2 regions of the Serratia sp. OS31 genome follow, and region 2 is predicted to be linked to the other one. Evidence: predicted binding sites of a transcription regulator. Region 2 holds the regulator's gene; the other holds the start of a gene.
The links. Region 2 encodes PhoB, which activates phosphate uptake and scavenging genes when phosphate is short. Its sites were predicted from a motif close to CTGTCATAAAACTGNCNNAT; they were not measured.
Positions count from the first base shown of each region.

Region 1: the regulator PhoB is predicted to act here: its motif matches at 4,425-4,444, upstream of glpT (glycerol-3-phosphate transporter).

Region 1 covers NZ_JACJFQ010000009.1:93,488-101,943, forward strand. The annotation lists gene pldB (lysophospholipase L2) at 1-864, shown strand, start outside; gene yigL (sugar/pyridoxal phosphate phosphatase YigL) at 876-1,676, shown strand; gene glpQ (glycerophosphodiester phosphodiesterase) at 1,752-2,831, opposite strand; gene glpT (glycerol-3-phosphate transporter) at 2,915-4,270, opposite strand; gene glpA (anaerobic glycerol-3-phosphate dehydrogenase subunit A) at 4,636-6,279, shown strand; gene glpB (glycerol-3-phosphate dehydrogenase subunit GlpB) at 6,269-7,540, shown strand; gene glpC (anaerobic glycerol-3-phosphate dehydrogenase subunit GlpC) at 7,537-8,456, shown strand, end outside.
Region 2 covers NZ_JACJFQ010000004.1:76,417-84,872, forward strand. The annotation lists gene sbcC (exonuclease subunit SbcC) at 1-1,777, opposite strand, end outside; gene sbcD (exonuclease subunit SbcD) at 1,774-3,006, opposite strand; gene phoB (phosphate response regulator transcription factor PhoB) at 3,208-3,897, shown strand; gene phoR (phosphate regulon sensor histidine kinase PhoR) at 3,922-5,238, shown strand; gene H5P17_RS05390 (PstS family phosphate ABC transporter substrate-binding protein) at 5,253-6,191, shown strand; gene H5P17_RS05395 (cobalamin-independent methionine synthase II family protein) at 6,403-7,509, shown strand; gene brnQ (branched-chain amino acid transport system II carrier protein) at 7,957-8,456, shown strand, end outside.

The DNA.
Region 1 (8,456 bases), on a different contig from region 2:
GTGGTGGTGGTAAGCCCCGGCCGCATCGAAAGTTACGTTAAATATCCTGAGGTTGCCTACGATCTGTTTCAGTGCGGCTACGATGTGATGATTTTGGATCACCGTGGGCAGGGTCGTTCCGGCCGTTTGTTGGCGGATACCCACCGTGGTCATGTGATAAACTTCAGCGATTACGTCGACGATTTCACCCAGTTTTATCAGCAGGAAGTGAAGCCACGCGGTTACCGGCAACGCTTTGCGCTGGCGCACTCAATGGGGGGCGCGATCCTGGCGCAATTCCTGGTACGTCAGCCGCAGGCCTTTGACGCCGCCGCGTTTTGTGCGCCAATGTTCGGCATTTATTTACCGATGCCGGGTTGGATGGCGAATCGCATTCTTGACTGGGCGGAGAAGCGCCAGAAGGTGCGTGAGTACTATGCGATAGGCACCGGCCAGTGGCGGCCACTGCCGTACGTGGTCAACGTGTTGACCCACAGTCGTGAACGTTATCGGCGCTGCTTGCGCTATTACGCCGACTATCCCGAGCTTCAGGTGGGGGGGCCCACTTACCATTGGGTGCGAGAAAGTCTTCAGGCCGGTCGGGATATCATCGCTCAGGCGGCTAACATCACTACGCCGCTATTGTTATTGCAGGCCGGTGAGGATCGGGTGGTCGACAACCGTTCTCACCAGGCTTTTTGTCAGGCATTGTCAGAAGCGGGGCACCCTTGCGAAGGGGGAAAACCGCAGGTTATCGAAGGCGCACGGCATGAGATCCTGTTTGAGCGGGACGCGATGCGCGCCGAAGCATTGAACGCAATCCTGCGTTTCTTTGCTCAACACTTAGGTGGTACCCCAACCGCCGACCACTCCATCAGAGGTTAGAACATACCGCTATGTATCACGTCGTCGCTTCCGATTTAGATGGCACGCTGCTGTCACCTGACCACACCTTGTCACCGTACGCCAAAGAGACCTTGAAGCTGCTGACCCAGCGCGGCGTTCATTTTGTTTTTGCTACCGGGCGTCACCATATCGACGTTGCGCAGATCCGCGATAACCTCGACATCAGCGCCTTTATGATCACTTCCAACGGCGCTCGCGTGCACAACACCGACGGTGAGCTGATTTTCAGCCATAACCTGGCCGAAGACATTGCCCGCGATCTTTACGGCATGCTGCATAACGATGCCGATATCACCACCAACGTCTACCGCAACGACGACTGGTACATCAACCGCGAAAGCCCTGAACAGAAAGAGTTTTTCCAGGAATCCATTTTCCAGTACCAGTTGTTCGAACCGGGCCTGTTGGAAACCGACGGCGTGTGCAAGGTGTACTTCACCTGCGACGATCACGAAAAGCTGCTGCCGCTGGAAGATGCCATCAATGCGCGCTGGGGCGATCGGGTTAACGTCAGCTTCTCGTTCCCAACCTGTCTGGAAGTGATGGCGGGTGGCGTGTCAAAAGGGCATGCGCTGGAAGAAGTAGCCAAGATCATCGGCTATACGCTGAAAGAGTGCATTGCCTTCGGCGACGGCATGAACGACCTGGAAATGCTGTCGATGGCCGGCAAAGGCTGCATCATGCGCGACGCGCATCAGCGCCTGAAAGATAAACTGCCTGAGCTGGAAGTCATAGGCTCCAACGTCGACGACGCGGTGCCGCATTACCTGCGCAAAATGTTTCTGGGCTGATAACACAAAGGGGAAAAACCACGCTTTTATCCCCCCTTTGTCAATAAGTCAGGGCGCCTTGCGGCGCCCTGATGGTTACTTGTGCTGGCCCTGCTTTTGCAGGAATTGCACGCCCTTGTCAGGGAAGTCGGTGAATACGCCATCCACGCCTGCCTGGTTGTAAATCACGTCATACAGCTGATTCACGTCGGTCACGTAGTTCGGCAGCGCATCGGCGCGGATGGTGAACGGGTGCACCGCCAGCTTGTTGGCATGCGCTTCTTTCACCATGTCGGTCAAGACCACCTTGCCCGGCTTGGATTTTTCCGCCACCACCAGCATGTGGTAGTCCGGCCCGATACCGTCGGCATACTGGGCGATCTGCTTCATCGCGCCCGGTTTGAACATCCAGTCATAGTCGTATTCCACCCATTTGCCGTCGGCTTTCTGCTCATAGGTTTCCTGCCATTTGTTATAGGCGATCAGTTGGATCAGCTTCAGATCCATGCCCATCTTCGGCTCCAGCTCGGTCTTAATCCGCTTCAGTTCGTTGGCGTCGAAACATTGCAGATAAACGTTATCGCCCTTGCCGGTGTAGCCGTACTGTTTCAGAACCGCCAGCACCTTGCTGGAAATGTCTTTGCCTTCCTGCTTGTGGAACCACGGCGCTTTGATTTCCGGGTAAATACCGATGTTTTTGCCGGTTGAATGATTCAAACCCTGCACAAATTCGATCTCTTCCTGGAAGGTATGGACGCGGAAGTCGGATTTGCCCATCGGGAAACGCCCCGGGTAGCCCTGCACCTTTTTGCCGTTTTCGATCTCAAAACCTTCGGTGAACTTCAGCGACTTGATTTCAGGCAGCGTAAAGTCGATGGCGTAATAACGGCCGTCTTTGCGCGCGCGGTCCGGGAAACGTTCGGCTACGTCGGTGACGCGATCGAGGTAGTGGTCATGCAACACCACCAGCTCGTTGTCCTTGGTCATCACCAGATCTTGTTCGAGGAAGTCCGCACCCTGCGCGTAGGCCATGGCCTTTGCCGGCAGCGTGTGTTCCGGCAGATAACCGCTGGCGCCACGGTGGGCAATCACCACCTTGTCGGCGGCTTGCGCAGCGCTGACCATTGAGGTGGCCAGGATAATCCCTGCCAGCAGGGCTTTGACTTGAGTCCGCATATTGTTGTTCTCCATGTTGTAGGTGCAGGGGTAGTAAAAAGGCCGCAAGGCGGCCTTTAAATAATGCGAAAGTTGTATGACGCTTAACCGCGTTTGTTGGCAGCGATTTCCGCGTGGTGTTTTTTCTCGCTCATCATGGTCAGCAACAGCAGCACTACCGCGCCGATGCTACCGCCAATCATCACCATAAAGCCGCCGTCCCAACCGAAGTAGTCAACGGTGTAGCCGACGATGGCGCTGGCTGCAACAGAGCCGCCCAGGTAACCGAACAGACCGGTGAAGCCTGCGGCGGTGCCGGCGGCTTTCTTCGGCGCCAGTTCCAGTGCGTGCAGGCCGATCAGCATGACCGGGCCGTAAATCAGGAAGCCGATGGTGATCATACAGGCCATATCAATGCCAGGATTACCGACCGGGTTCAGCCAGTAAACGACGGTGGCAATGGTCACTAGCGTCATGAAGAACACGCCGGTGGCACCGCGGTTGCCTTTGAACACCTTGTCCGACATCCAGCCGCACAGCAGGGTGCCCGGAATACCGGCATATTCGTACAGGAAGTAAGCCCAGGAAGACTTGTCCAGCGCGAAGTGTTTCACTTCTTTCAGGTAGGTCGGTGACCAGTCCAGAATGCCGTAACGCAGCAGATAAACGAACACGTTGGCTACGGCGATGTACCACAGCAGTTTGTTCGGCAGGATGTACTGCATGAAGATCTGCTTGGCCGTCAGCTCTTCTTCCGCTTTATCGGTGTAGTCGTCCGGATAATCGTTTTTGTATTCTTCAATCGGCGGCAGGCCGCAGGATTGCGGGGTGTCGCGCATCAGGGCAAAGGCGATCAGGGCTACCAGAATGGCACCGAAGGCCGGCATGTACAGCGCCGCGTGCCAGTCGTTGAACCAGGCCATGCCCAGCAAGAACAGCAGCGGTGGCAGACCGCCACCCACGTTATGGGCGCAGTTCCAGACCGAAACGATACCGCCGCGTTCCTTCTGTGACCACCAGTGTACCATGGTACGGCCACAAGGCGGCCAGCCCATGCCCTGGAACCAACCGCACAGGAACAGCAGCACGAACATGACCGCGATGCTCGATGTCGCCCATGGCACGAAGCCCATGAACAACATGACCGCGGCAGCCAAAATCAGGCCGGCGGGCAGGAACACGCGTGGGTTGGAGCGGTCAGAAACCGACCCCATGATAAATTTGGAGAAACGGTAGGCGATGGAAATACCGGACAGCGCGAAACCGAGGTCACCGCGGCTGAAGCCCTGGTCAATCAGGTAAGGCATGGCCAGGGTGAAGTTCTTGCGCACCAGGTAGTAGGCGGCATAACCGAAGAAAATCCCCATAAATATTTGCCAGCGCAATTTACGGTACAGCGGGTCGACTTTGTCGACCGGCACACGTGAAATGTGTGCTGCCGGCTTAAAAATACTCAACATGAGCGCCTCCGATGGCTTTATCTAGTTATCACATCAATATGATCTTTTACGTTCATTTGATGATTGAGCGGATATCGAATGTGGTGTTTTTTTGTTCCATAACGAGCGTCATCCTAGTCAAAACCGCCTGGTGTCGCTGTGATGAATGGCGCAAATGTTACACTTTTATGAAACACCGGCGGATTTTGAGCGATTCGTTAACGTTATGAAATAGAAAAACGCCTAAAAATCGTGATTGTGATCACATTAGTGGTTTTTTGTGGACATTTTACTTTCGTTTTAAGTTCGTTATTGTTCCTTATCAAACAAAGACCCCAATGACTGTGGCCCAATAGGGCAATAACCACGGATCCAGAGGGAGCGTCATGAGCAGCCATTCAGCAGAAAACGAAACGGATGTGATCATCATTGGCGGCGGCGCGACCGGCGCGGGCATTGCTCGTGACTGCGCACGCCGCGGTCTGCGTTGCATACTGCTGGAGCGTCATGATATCGCCACCGGCGCGACCGGGCGTAACCACGGCCTGCTGCACAGCGGTGCGCGTTATGCGGTAACCGACGGCGAGTCGGCACGCGAATGCATAGAAGAGAACCGCATCCTCAAGCGCATTGCGCATCACTGTATTGAGCGAACCGACGGGCTGTTTATCACCCTGCCGCAGGATTCACTGGCATACCAACAGCAGTTTATTGTCTCCTGCCACAGCGCCGGTATCAACGCCGAAGCGATTGATCCCCAACAGGCACTGCGTCTGGAGCCCGCGGCCAACCCGGCGTTGATCGGCGCGGTACGCGTGCCGGACGGCACCGTCGATCCTTTTCGTTTGACCGCCGCCAATATGCTCGATGCCCGTGAGCACGGCGCGCAGATCCTCACCTATCACCAGGTGGTCGGTTTATTGCGCACGGGCGATCGCGTTACCGGAGTGCGTGTTTTCGACCATCAGTCGTCGCGCCGTTACGATATTCACGCCGAAGTGGTGGTCAACGCCGCCGGTATCTGGGGTCAGCAGATTGCAGAATATGCCGACCTGCGGATCCGTATGTTCCCGGCCAAGGGCGCTTTGCTGATCCTGGGCCATCGCATCAACAACATGGTGATCAACCGCTGCCGCAAGCCGGCGGACGCTGATATTCTGGTGCCGGGCGACACCATCTCGCTGATTGGCACCACCTCCACCCACATTGACTATGACCAGATCGATAACATGCTGGTGACGCCGCAAGAAGTGGACATTCTGATCCGCGAGGGCGCGTTGCTGGCACCTGAACTGGCACAGACTCGCATTCTGCGTGCTTATGCCGGCGTGCGCCCGCTGGTCGCCAGTGACGACGATCCCAGCGGGCGCAACGTCAGTCGTGGCATCGTGCTGCTCGATCATGCCAGCCGCGATGGCCTGGAAGGCTTTATCACCATCACCGGCGGCAAGCTGATGACCTACCGGCTGATGGCGCAGTGGGCGACCGATAAAGTGTGCGAAAAGCTTAGGATAGACAGCCCCTGCACCACCGCGCAGGAGGCGCTGCCGGGCTCTCGTCAGTCGGCGGAAGAAACGGTGCGCAGCGTGGTTTCCCTGCCCGCCAGCATTCGCGGCTCGGCGGTTTACCGTCACGGCGACCGTGCAAACCGGGTACCGGCGGGGGATCGGTTGGACAACAGCCTGGTGTGCGAATGCGAAGCGGTGACCGCCGGCGAGGTGCGCTATGCGGTTAACTCCCTCACCGTCAATAACCTGGTCGATTTGCGTCGCCGTACCCGCGTTGGCATGGGCACCTGTCAGGGGGAGCTATGCGCCTGCCGTGCCGCGGGGCTGCTGACACGCTTTAACGTCACCACCCCGCAGCAGTCGATCGACCAGCTATCGCACTTCCTAAACGAGCGTTGGAAAGGCGTCCGGCCCATCGCCTGGGGCGATGCGCTGCGCGAAAGTGAATTTACCAGTTGGGTTTACCAGGGATTGTGCGGGCTCGATGCCCGGGGGGAACAGGAGGCCGATGATGCGATTTGACGTAGTGGTGATTGGCGGTGGCCTGGCGGGAATGACCTGCGCCATTCGGCTGGCGGAACAGGGCAAGCGTTGTGCGGTGGTCAGTTCTGGCCAGAGCGCACTCTATTTTTCATCCGGCTCGCTTGATCTGCTGGCGCAGTTGCCCGACGGCACCCCGGTGACAGAGCCATTGGCGGCGTTGCCCGCGTTGGCAACACAAGCGCCCCGGCATCCTTATGCGTTGATCGGCACCGAACGGGTGGCGTCGCTGTCGGGTGCAGCCGCTTCACTGTTGCAGCGCTGTGGGCTTGATCTGCAGGGCGACAACGAACGCAATCATCTGCGCATCACGCCGCTGGGCACGCGCCGGGCTACCTGGCTCAGCCCGCGAGCTATCCCCGTTACGCCGTTGGACGGCGAACTGCCGTGGCAGCACACAGCCGTGATCGGCATTGAAGGCTTTTTGGATTTTCAGCCGCAGTTGGCCGCCAGTTCACTGACGCAGAGCCTGGGCGTTCGGGCTGAGGTGGCAGATATGCACTTGCCGGCGCTGGATCGGCTGCGCAACAACCCCAGTGAATTCCGGGCGGTAAATATCGCCAGGGTCTTGGATCTGCCGGAAAACTTGACGCCAATGGCGGATGAGCTTCGGCGGTTGGCTGCGGACGCCGAGGCGATATTCATGCCGGCCTGCCTGGGGCTGGAGGATGACGGGCCACTGGCGGCGCTGCAGGCCGCGGTCGGCAAACCGATTCGCCTGCTGCCGACGCTGCCGCCTTCGGTGCTCGGGATGCGGTTGCACCAGGCGCTGCGCGCGCGGTTGCAGCAATTGGGCGGCGTTTTTATGCCGGGGGACAGCGTGCTGCGGGCGGATATTGAAGCCGGGCGTGTTACCGGTCTCTATACCCGCAATCACACCGACATTCCGCTGGTGGCGCAGCAGGTGGTACTGGCCAGCGGCAGTTTTTTCAGTAATGGGCTAGTGGCGGACTTCGACGGCATACGTGAACCGGTATTTGGACTGGATGTCGACAGTAAGGCGGAGCGTGCAGACTGGAGTTGTCGTGAGCTGTTTGCTCCACAACCCTACTTGCAGTTTGGCGTGCGCACCGATAACCGGCTGCGAGCACTAAGGCAGGGAGAGCCTTTGAGTAACCTGTACGCCATAGGGGCGGTGACCGGCGGCTACGATCCGCTGCAGCAGGGCTGCGGTGCAGGTGTTTCGCTGGTGGGAGCATTGCATGTCGCGCAACAGATTGTGGCACAGGAGGAGCAGCCATGAGCCTGCAGAAAGACAACAGTTTTGAAAACTGCATCAAGTGCACCGTCTGCACCACCTATTGCCCGGTAGCCAAAGTGAATCCGCTTTATCCCGGGCCCAAGCAGGCGGGACCGGACGGTGAGCGCCTGCGGCTAAAAGATCCGGCGCTGTACGACGAAGCGCTGAAGTATTGCACCAACTGTAAACGCTGCGAGGTGGCCTGTCCGTCCGACGTCAAAATTGGCGATATCATTCAGCGGGCGCGTGCCGACTTTGCCCAGAGCAAGCCGACGCTGCGCGACGCCATCCTCAGTCATACCGATATCATGGGCTCACTGTCGACGCCGTTTGCACCGATCGTCAACGCTGCCACCGGGTTGAAGCCGGTGCGCGCGCTGTTGGACAAGGCGTTGAAAATTGACCACCGTCGCGAACTGCCGAAATACTCGTTTGGCACCTTCCGCCGCTGGTACCGCCAGCAAGCGCAGGCCCAACAGCGTTACGCTGAACAGGTGGCTTTTTTCCACGGCTGCTTCGTCAATTACAACCATCCACAGCTGGGTAAAGACCTGATCAAAGTTTTCAATGCGATGGATATCGGCGTGCAGTTGCTCAAGCGCGAAAAATGCTGCGGCGTGCCGCTGATTGCCAACGGCTTTATTACCCAGGCCAAGAAACAGGCCAGGGTGAATGCCGAATCGCTGCATGAGGCGGTGTTGGAGCGCGGGATCCCTGTTGTGGCCACTTCATCGAGCTGTACTTTTACGTTGCGTGACGAATACCCGCATTTGCTGGAGGTGGACACCTCGGCGGTGCGTGAACGGGTGGAGCTGGCGACGCGCTATCTGTACCGCCTGCTCAATCAGGGGCGCAGGTTGCCGCTGAAGCACACGCCGTTGCGGGTGGCCTACCATACGCCTTGTCACATGGAGAAAAT
Region 2 (8,456 bases):
GCTGGCGTTGCAGTTGCTCTTTCAGGCTTTCGCAGCGGGTGCGCAGCTCCGTGCCCTGGGTGTATAAGGCCTCGGTTTTGATACGCATATCCGCCAAACGCAGGGCTGTCTCAGAGGGTTTTACCGCCTGATACTGTTCGATGGCCGGATGTTCGGAAGATCCGCACAGTGGGCAAGGTTCGCCGGTTTGCAGGCGAGCGCGTTCAGCCTCCAGGCTGACGATGCGTTGCTCCAGCTCAAGGGCTTTCTCTACGTCCGTCTGATGTGCTTTTTGCTGTTTGTACTGCTGGCGTGTTTCTTCGAGCTGTTTTTCAAGTTCGCCGAGCTGGGTCTGACGGGCCGTGAATTCCTTACGTTGCTGTTCCAGACGTTCGCTGACCTGGCCAAACAGCGAGGAGAGGGTAAATAATTGCTGACGAACCGGACGCAGCTCGGCCAGCTCAGTCTGACGTTGGCGCAGCCCTGTTAAGGGGACTTGGGCTTCCAGCGCATTTTGCTGCTGTTGCTGCGTTGCCAGTGCGGCAGTCAGGCCGTTAAGCTGTTCCTGATGCTGTCCGGCCTGGGCGGTGAGCCGGGCTCGTAAAACCTTGAGCTGTTCCAGCTCCGTTTGTTGCTGTGCGTACTGTTGCGTGGCGACATCGCAGGCCTGTTGCAGTTCTGTCTGCGTTTTTTGCAACTGGGTTATCTGGTGGTCGAGCGGGACGATCTGCTCGTCGATCAGCCGTTGTTGGATCTGCTGGTGTTCGACATGCGCCTGCAGTTGCGCACGTGCTTGTTCCACTGCCTGCTGCAACGGGGCCATTTGGGCAAGCTGTTGCTCCTGTTGCTGCGTCAACTGGGCAATCTGCTGTTGTAGCGCCTGTTGATCGTTGCGGCAGCGGTTGCGTTCGTTGAGCAGTGGGCGCAGTTTCTCAGCAGGCTCGCTGCGCGCCAACTGCTGCAACTGCGGTTCTGCCTCAGCCTGCTCTTGTTGCACGGCGCTCAACTGACGCTGGTATTCCTGCTGTTTCTGCCGCGTCTGTTGCCATTGCTGCAGCCAGTTTAACGCCCGTTGCTGACGCTGGGTCTGTTCACCGAGGGCATTTTCCTGCGAACTGAGCTCCACGAGCTGGCTTTCCAGCTGTTGGTGTTGTTCCTCGTTCAGCAACTCAATGCCACTGGCGCGCTGATGCAACGCGTCCAGATCGGTTTTGGCCTGCTTGTGCTGCTCGAAAACACGTTCCGAAAGCTGGCCGTAAATCTCGGTGCCGGTCAACTCTTCCAGCAGTTCGGCCCGATCATTGGCGTCGGCATTCAGGAAGGCGGCGAACTGCCCCTGGGACAGCATCATCGATTTGGTAAAGCGGCCGAAATCCAGCCCGGTGATCGCGGCGGTAAGATCCAGCTTGTCGCGGACTTTATCGGCCAGGATCTTGCCGTCATCGCGCAACGCCAGCTCCACCTTCGGCGCCTGCAGGTTGCCGTCCGGGGAGTTTTTGGCACGGCGCTGGCTCCAGAAAGCGCGGTAACCGATGCCCTTAACCTCAAACTCGACCTCCGCCAGCGACTCGGCGGTGTGGCGGGTCATCAGCTCATTTTGGCTTGGCGTGACATTCAGACGCGGCGTCTGGTGGTACAGTGCCAGACAGATGGCGTCCAGCAGGGTGGTTTTACCCGCTCCGGTAGGGCCGGTGATGGCAAATAATCCGTTGCTGGCGAAGGGCTCGGCGGTGAAGTCTATCTTCCATTCCCCCTGCAGCGAATTCAGGTTTTTTAATCTCAGGCTGAGAATTTTCATTGGTTCGGCTCCTGATCCTGGTGCCGTACGGCTTCGACGACCTGTTGGAACATCTGACTCATTCGCTGTTTGCGTGCTTCGGCCATTTCAGGTTCCTGCGCCAACCGCCGCTCGAAGACTTCGTTGACGCTCAGCTCGTTGAGCGTTTCCTTGTCTTGCTTCTCAATGGCCTGGCGACGCTGCTCCTTGCTGCGGCGCAGCAGCACGACCTCTACCGGCAGTTGATCGGCCAGCAGCTGAATGCGACGCTGAATGTCGCTAAGGTAATCTTGGGTCGCCACTTCGATATCCAGCCATACGGGTAATTCACCCTGATAATCGGCAAACAGCCGTAATTGTTGCTCGATCTGTGCCAAATCTCCCTTAATGAGCTGCATCGGCTGGAAGGTTGGGATCTCCAATGCGCTGACCTGCTGCAGGGCACCCGCGTCGAAATCCACCATAAACACGCTTTTGGCCTTGCCCAGCTCGTCAAAACTGAGCGGGATAGGGGAGCCGCTGTAGCGAATATGCTCAGATTTGGCGACGTTTTGCGCGCGATGAATATGCCCCAGCGCGATGTAATCTGCCGGGGGGAAGGCCTGGGCGGGGAAGGCGTCCAGCGTACCAATATAGATGTCGCGCACCGAATCGGAGGTCGTTACGCCGACGGTGGTCAGATGGCCGGTAGCGACGATGGGCAGCGGCAAGCCCAACGTATCACGGCGCGCACAGGCGGCCTGGTACAGCGTGTGATAGTGGTCGGCGATAGACTCTTGCAGCGCCTGCTGTTTTTGCACCCCGGACTCACCGGCGCGGCTGGTGAGCAGATCGCGCGGCCGCAGAAAAGGAATGGCGCACAATATGGCGCCCGGTTGGCCGTCGCGTTGATTCAGTACCAGCACCTGTTGTTCGATTTCGCTCTGTGCATTGGCGATCACGGTGGTATTCAGGCAGGAAAGCAATTCGCGCGATTCATTTAAGGTTGCCACGGAGTCGTGATTGCCGCCCAACACCACCAACTGGCAGCCGGTGCGCTGCAGTTCCACCACGAAGCGGTTATACAGCTCGCGGGCGTAGCTTGGCGGCGAGCCGGTATCGAACAGGTCCCCGGCGACGATCAGCGCGTCCACCTGGTGTTGTTCGATCTGTTCGATCAGCCAGCGCAGAAAGGCCTGATGCTCGGCGGCGCGGCTTTTGGTGAAAAAGTACTGGCCAAGATGCCAGTCAGAGGTGTGGATCAGGCGCATGACACTCCCGGGGCGATAGGGTAATGGCGGTGATTATAAAGGGAATATGATGTTTCTGTGTGATTAGAAATAACCGCTATGCTTACTGCCCATAACAGCCCGTTTTTTTCATGGCTATTTATTTCATAAATCTGTCACAAAACTGACGCATAATGGCGCCCGCAATCAACTGTGATCGCTAACACATTGGCAGGATTGACGATGGCAAGACGCATACTGGTGGTGGAAGACGAAGCGCCGATCCGTGAGATGGTGTGCTTTGTGTTGGAACAGAATGGTTACCAACCGTTGGAAGCTGAGGATTATGACAGCGCCGTGACGCGCCTGTCTGAGCCGTTCCCTGATTTAGTGTTGCTCGACTGGATGTTACCCGGGGGATCCGGCATTCAGTTTATTAAACATATGAAGCGTGAAGCCCTGACCCGTGACATTCCGGTGATGATGCTGACCGCGCGCGGTGAAGAAGAAGACCGGGTGCGCGGCCTGGAGGTCGGGGCGGATGATTACATCACCAAACCTTTCTCACCGAAGGAGCTGGTGGCGCGCATCAAGGCGGTAATGCGCCGTATTTCACCGATGGCGGTGGAAGAAGTGATTGAAATGCAAGGGCTGAGCCTGGACCCTTCCTCACACCGCGTGATGGCTAATGAACAAGCGCTGGATATGGGGCCGACCGAGTTCAAGCTGTTGCACTTCTTTATGACCCATCCGGAACGCGTTTATAGCCGTGAGCAGTTGCTTAATCACGTCTGGGGCACTAACGTTTATGTGGAAGACCGCACCGTTGACGTGCACATCCGTCGGCTCCGTAAGGCGTTAGAGACCAGTGGTCATGACAAAATGGTTCAAACCGTTCGGGGCACCGGCTACCGATTCTCAACGCGCTACTGATCGCGCCGCGCTGGAGAATATGCCGTGTTAGAACGTCTATCCTGGAAGAGGCTGGCCCTGGAGCTGGCCCTTTTCTGCCTGCCTGCCTTACTGCTGGGGCTGATTTTCGGTTATCTGCCCTGGTTGCTGCTGGCCTCCGTGCTGGCGGCGTTGGCATGGAATTTCTACAACCAACTTAAACTTTCCCACTGGCTGTGGGTTGACCGCAGCATGACGCCGCCGCCGGGTCGCTGGAGCTGGGAACCGCTGTTTTACGGTCTGTATCAGATGCAGCAACGGAACCGCCGTCGACGCCGTGAGTTGGCGCTGTTGATCAAACGCTTCCGCAGCGGAGCGGAATCGCTGCCCGATGCGGTGGTGATGACCACCGTCGAAGGCAATATCTTTTGGTGCAACGGGCTGGCGCAGCATTTGCTGGGTTTCCGCTGGCCGGAAGACAATGGTCAGCACATCCTTAACCTGCTGCGTTATCCGGAGTTCAGTCACTATCTGCAACAGCAGGAGTTCTCCCGCCCCTTGACGCTGCAGCTGAATAACGAGCATTACGTCGAATTTCGTGTGATGCCCTACTCTGAAGGGCAATTATTGATGGTGGCCCGCGATGTGACCCAGATGCGTCAACTGGAAGGGGCTCGGCGCAACTTCTTCGCTAACGTCAGTCACGAGCTGCGCACGCCGCTAACGGTATTGCAGGGTTACCTGGAAATGATGAGCGACGAAGAGCTGGATGGTTCGCTGCGCGGTAAGGCGTTGGGCACCATGCAGGAGCAGACTCGCCGCATGGACGGACTGGTCAAGCAACTGCTGACGCTGTCGCGCATCGAGGCGGCGCCTAACGTTGAAATGAACGAGCGGGTTGATATCCCCCTGATGCTGCGGGTGTTACAACGTGAGGCGCAATCGCTGAGCGGCGGCAACCACGAAATCACCTTCCGGGTGAATGAGCAGTTGAAAGTGTTCGGTAACGATGACCAACTTCGCAGTGCGGTGTCGAATCTGGTGTATAACGCCGTCAATCATACGCCGAAAGGCACTAATATTGAGGTCAGCTGGCAGCAGACGCCAAGCGGCGCGCAGTTTCAGGTCAGTGATAATGGGCCGGGCATCGCGGCCGAACATATTCCCCGTTTGACCGAACGCTTCTACCGCGTCGACAAAGCCCGTTCACGCCAGACCGGCGGCAGTGGGCTGGGGTTGGCGATCGTCAAGCATGCGCTCAGCCACCACGATGCGCGGCTGGAGATCCTCAGCGAGCAGGGCATCGGCACCCGATTTATCTTTACCTTGCCTAACCGGTTGATTGTTCCCGCAGCTTTGTCAGAGAATGCGGTGAAAAATTAACGCGAGAGGCTGGCATGATCCGAATCACCCGAGGGCTGTTGCTTTGCCTGGCGCTATTGGCAAGCCGAGGCGCGCTGGCGCAGCCGGATGGCATGCTGTCCGGCAACCTGTCCAGCGTCGGCTCCGATACGCTGGCGAATCTGATGGCGCTGTGGGCGCAGGACTTCAGCCAGCATTATCCCAACGTTAACCTGCAGATCCAGGCCGCCGGTTCTTCGACGGCGCCAACCGCATTGGCGGCGGGTGCCGCTCAGCTCGGCCCGATGAGTCGGCCGATGAAGGCCGCGGAAGTCTCTGCATTCGAGCACCGTTACGGTTATGCGCCGTTGGCGGTACCGGTCGCGGTCGATGCGCTGGTGGTGCTGGTGCATCAGGACAATCCGCTGCGCGGTCTTAACCTGCAGCAGCTCGACCGAATTTTCTCCGCGACCCTGCGCTGTGGCGAAAGCCAGCCTTTGACCCGGTGGGGGGAGCTGGGGCTGACCGGTGATTGGCAACAGCGTGCGTTGCAACGTTTTGGACGTAATTCAGCCTCCGGCACCTACGGTTATTTCAAGCTGCGTGCGCTGTGTGGCGGTGATTTCATGCCGCGCGTCAATGAACTGCCGGGGTCGGCTTCGGTGGTGCAGGCGGTGGCCGGTTCGTTGAACAGTATCGGCTACGCCAGCATCGGTTTTCGCGCCAGCGGCGTGCGGCTGCTGCCGTTGGCGGAATTCGGCGAAAACTACGTCACCCCCAATGACGCCAACGTGCGCAACGGCAGCTATCCGTTGTCGCGCTATCTGTATATTTACATCAATAAGGCGCCTAACCAGCAACTGGAACCGCTGACGGCGGCATTTCTCGATCGCGTGCTGTCGGATACCGGGCAAAATCTGGTCAATCACGACGGCTATCTGCCGCTGCCGCCAGAGACTCTGCAGAAAACCCGCCTGGCGCTGGGCCTGCAATAAACTGGCCTCTGGGCACCCTGGGTGCCCAACATGAATTTCTTTCATCTCCCGTGAAAATTCTTCCATTGCCGCCCGGCAGTCGACGTGACAGCATGCTGAATATAAGTCATCTAGACGTCTGGAAGTCCACTTTGTAACCCGACGTAATAGTTCACATTGTAAATCACTGAGGTAAAGGCCCGAGCTTTTGCCGGCTAGCGGGAGTTATATTATGTGCGATTGCAATTCTGCCTTTCACGCTGACGTTGTCGGCAGTTTGTTACGCCCTGCGGCGCTGAAAACCGCTCGCCAACAGTTTCTGCAGGGCGAGATTGATGCCGTTCAGTTACGGGAGGTTGAAGACCAACAGATCCGTCTGGCGGTGGCAAAACAGAAAGATCTCGGTTTGGCGGTCGTGACGGATGGGGAGTTTCGTCGGGCGTGGTGGCACTTCGACTTTTTGGAAGGGCTGGACGGCGTGGAAGGTTATGACGCGGAGCAGGGGATCCAGTTTAACGGCGTACAGACGCGGGCGCGCAGCATTAAGGTGGTCGGCAAATTGGGCTTCAACCCGCAACATCCGATGCTAGCTGACTTTCGTTTTCTGAAGACTATCGCCGGTGATGTGGTGCCGAAGATGACCATTCCCAGCCCGAGCGTGCTGCATTTTCGCGGCGGGCGCAAGGCCATCGACAGCCAGGTTTATCCGGATCTGAACGCCTATTTTGACGATCTGGCACAGACCTACCGCGACGCGATCAAGGCATTTTATGATGCCGGTTGCCGCTATCTGCAGCTTGACGACACCGTCTGGGCCTACCTGTGCTCTGACGATCAACGGCGGCAGATCCGCGAGCGTGGAGAGGATCCCGATCTTCTGGCGCGGATTTATGCCGATGTGCTGAACGCGGCGATCGCCGACAAACCTGAGGATCTGATCATCGGGTTGCACGTTTGCCGCGGTAATTTCCGTTCCACCTGGATCTCCGAGGGCGGGTATGAACCTGTGGCGGAGATCCTGTTTGGTCAGGTGAATATCGACGCCTTCTTCCTCGAGTACGACAATGAGCGTTCCGGGGGTTTTGAACCGCTGCGTTTTATCAAACCGGGCAAACAGCAGGTGGTGCTGGGCCTGATTACTACCAAAAACGGCGAACTGGAAAATCCCGAGCAGGTGAAACAGCGGCTTAAAGAGGCGGCGCAGTTTGTCGATCGTCGACAGCTTTGCCTCAGCACCCAGTGCGGTTTTGCTTCGACCGAAGAGGGTAACAGCCTGAGTGAGCAGCAGCAGTGGAATAAGCTGCAAAGCGTGGTGAATATTGCCGAACAGGTTTGGTAGGGCAAAAAAATCGGTTCATACCGTGCGGAAACTGGTGGTTTATTGGCGTTTTCGCGCGGTCATGAGTTATCTGCTTCACGTTTTGTGAATGCGTTGCTCAAAAATGATACAAATCATGTATTGTATATTTATTGATAGCCCCTATGATCGACTGGTGCCGAAAGATTATCTGGTCGATAGCTCTGCTTTTTGTCATGCGACTTGCCTTTCAACGCTATAAACGTTTAACTTAGCCTCCGTTGTCGGACTAAACCTCCATTTATAACTCCTAAAACTCTGCCCATCATCATGAGTGGTCACTTTCGAATAAGGACAAAACGCCGGACGTTATGCGTTTTCTGCTCTTATTGGTCTCGCGATGAAATGGCAAGCCGGCAACCGGATGGGGCTTAACGCTACCTCCATATCGGGCATTTTTTTTCATTTGAACAGGCAACACGACATCGTATGAGTCATCGTTTAACGTCAAAAGATATTATCGCATTGGGTTTTATGACCTTTGCCTTATTCGTCGGCGCCGGGAATATCATTTTCCCGCCGATGGTCGGTTTACAGTCCGGTGAGCACGTCTGGACCGCAGCTGTCGGCTTCCTGATCACCGCCGTCGGTCTGCCGGTGATGACCGTGATCGCCCTGGCGCGCGTCGGTGGCGGTATTGACGCCCTGAGCTCGCCGATTGGCCGTCGCGCCGGTCTGTTGCTGGCTACCGTCTGCTATCTGGCCGTAGGCCCGCTGTTCGCCACGCCGCGTACCGCGACCGTCTCCTTTGAAGTGGGCATTGCACCGCTGACCGGTGATGGCGCCATGCCGCTGTTTATTTACAGCCTGGTGTATTTCGCACTGGTGATCGGCATCTCGCTGTATCCGGGCCGTCTGCTCGATACCGTGGGCCACGTGTTGGCACCGCTGAAAATTGTTGCGCTGGGCGCGCTCGGCATTGCCGCGCT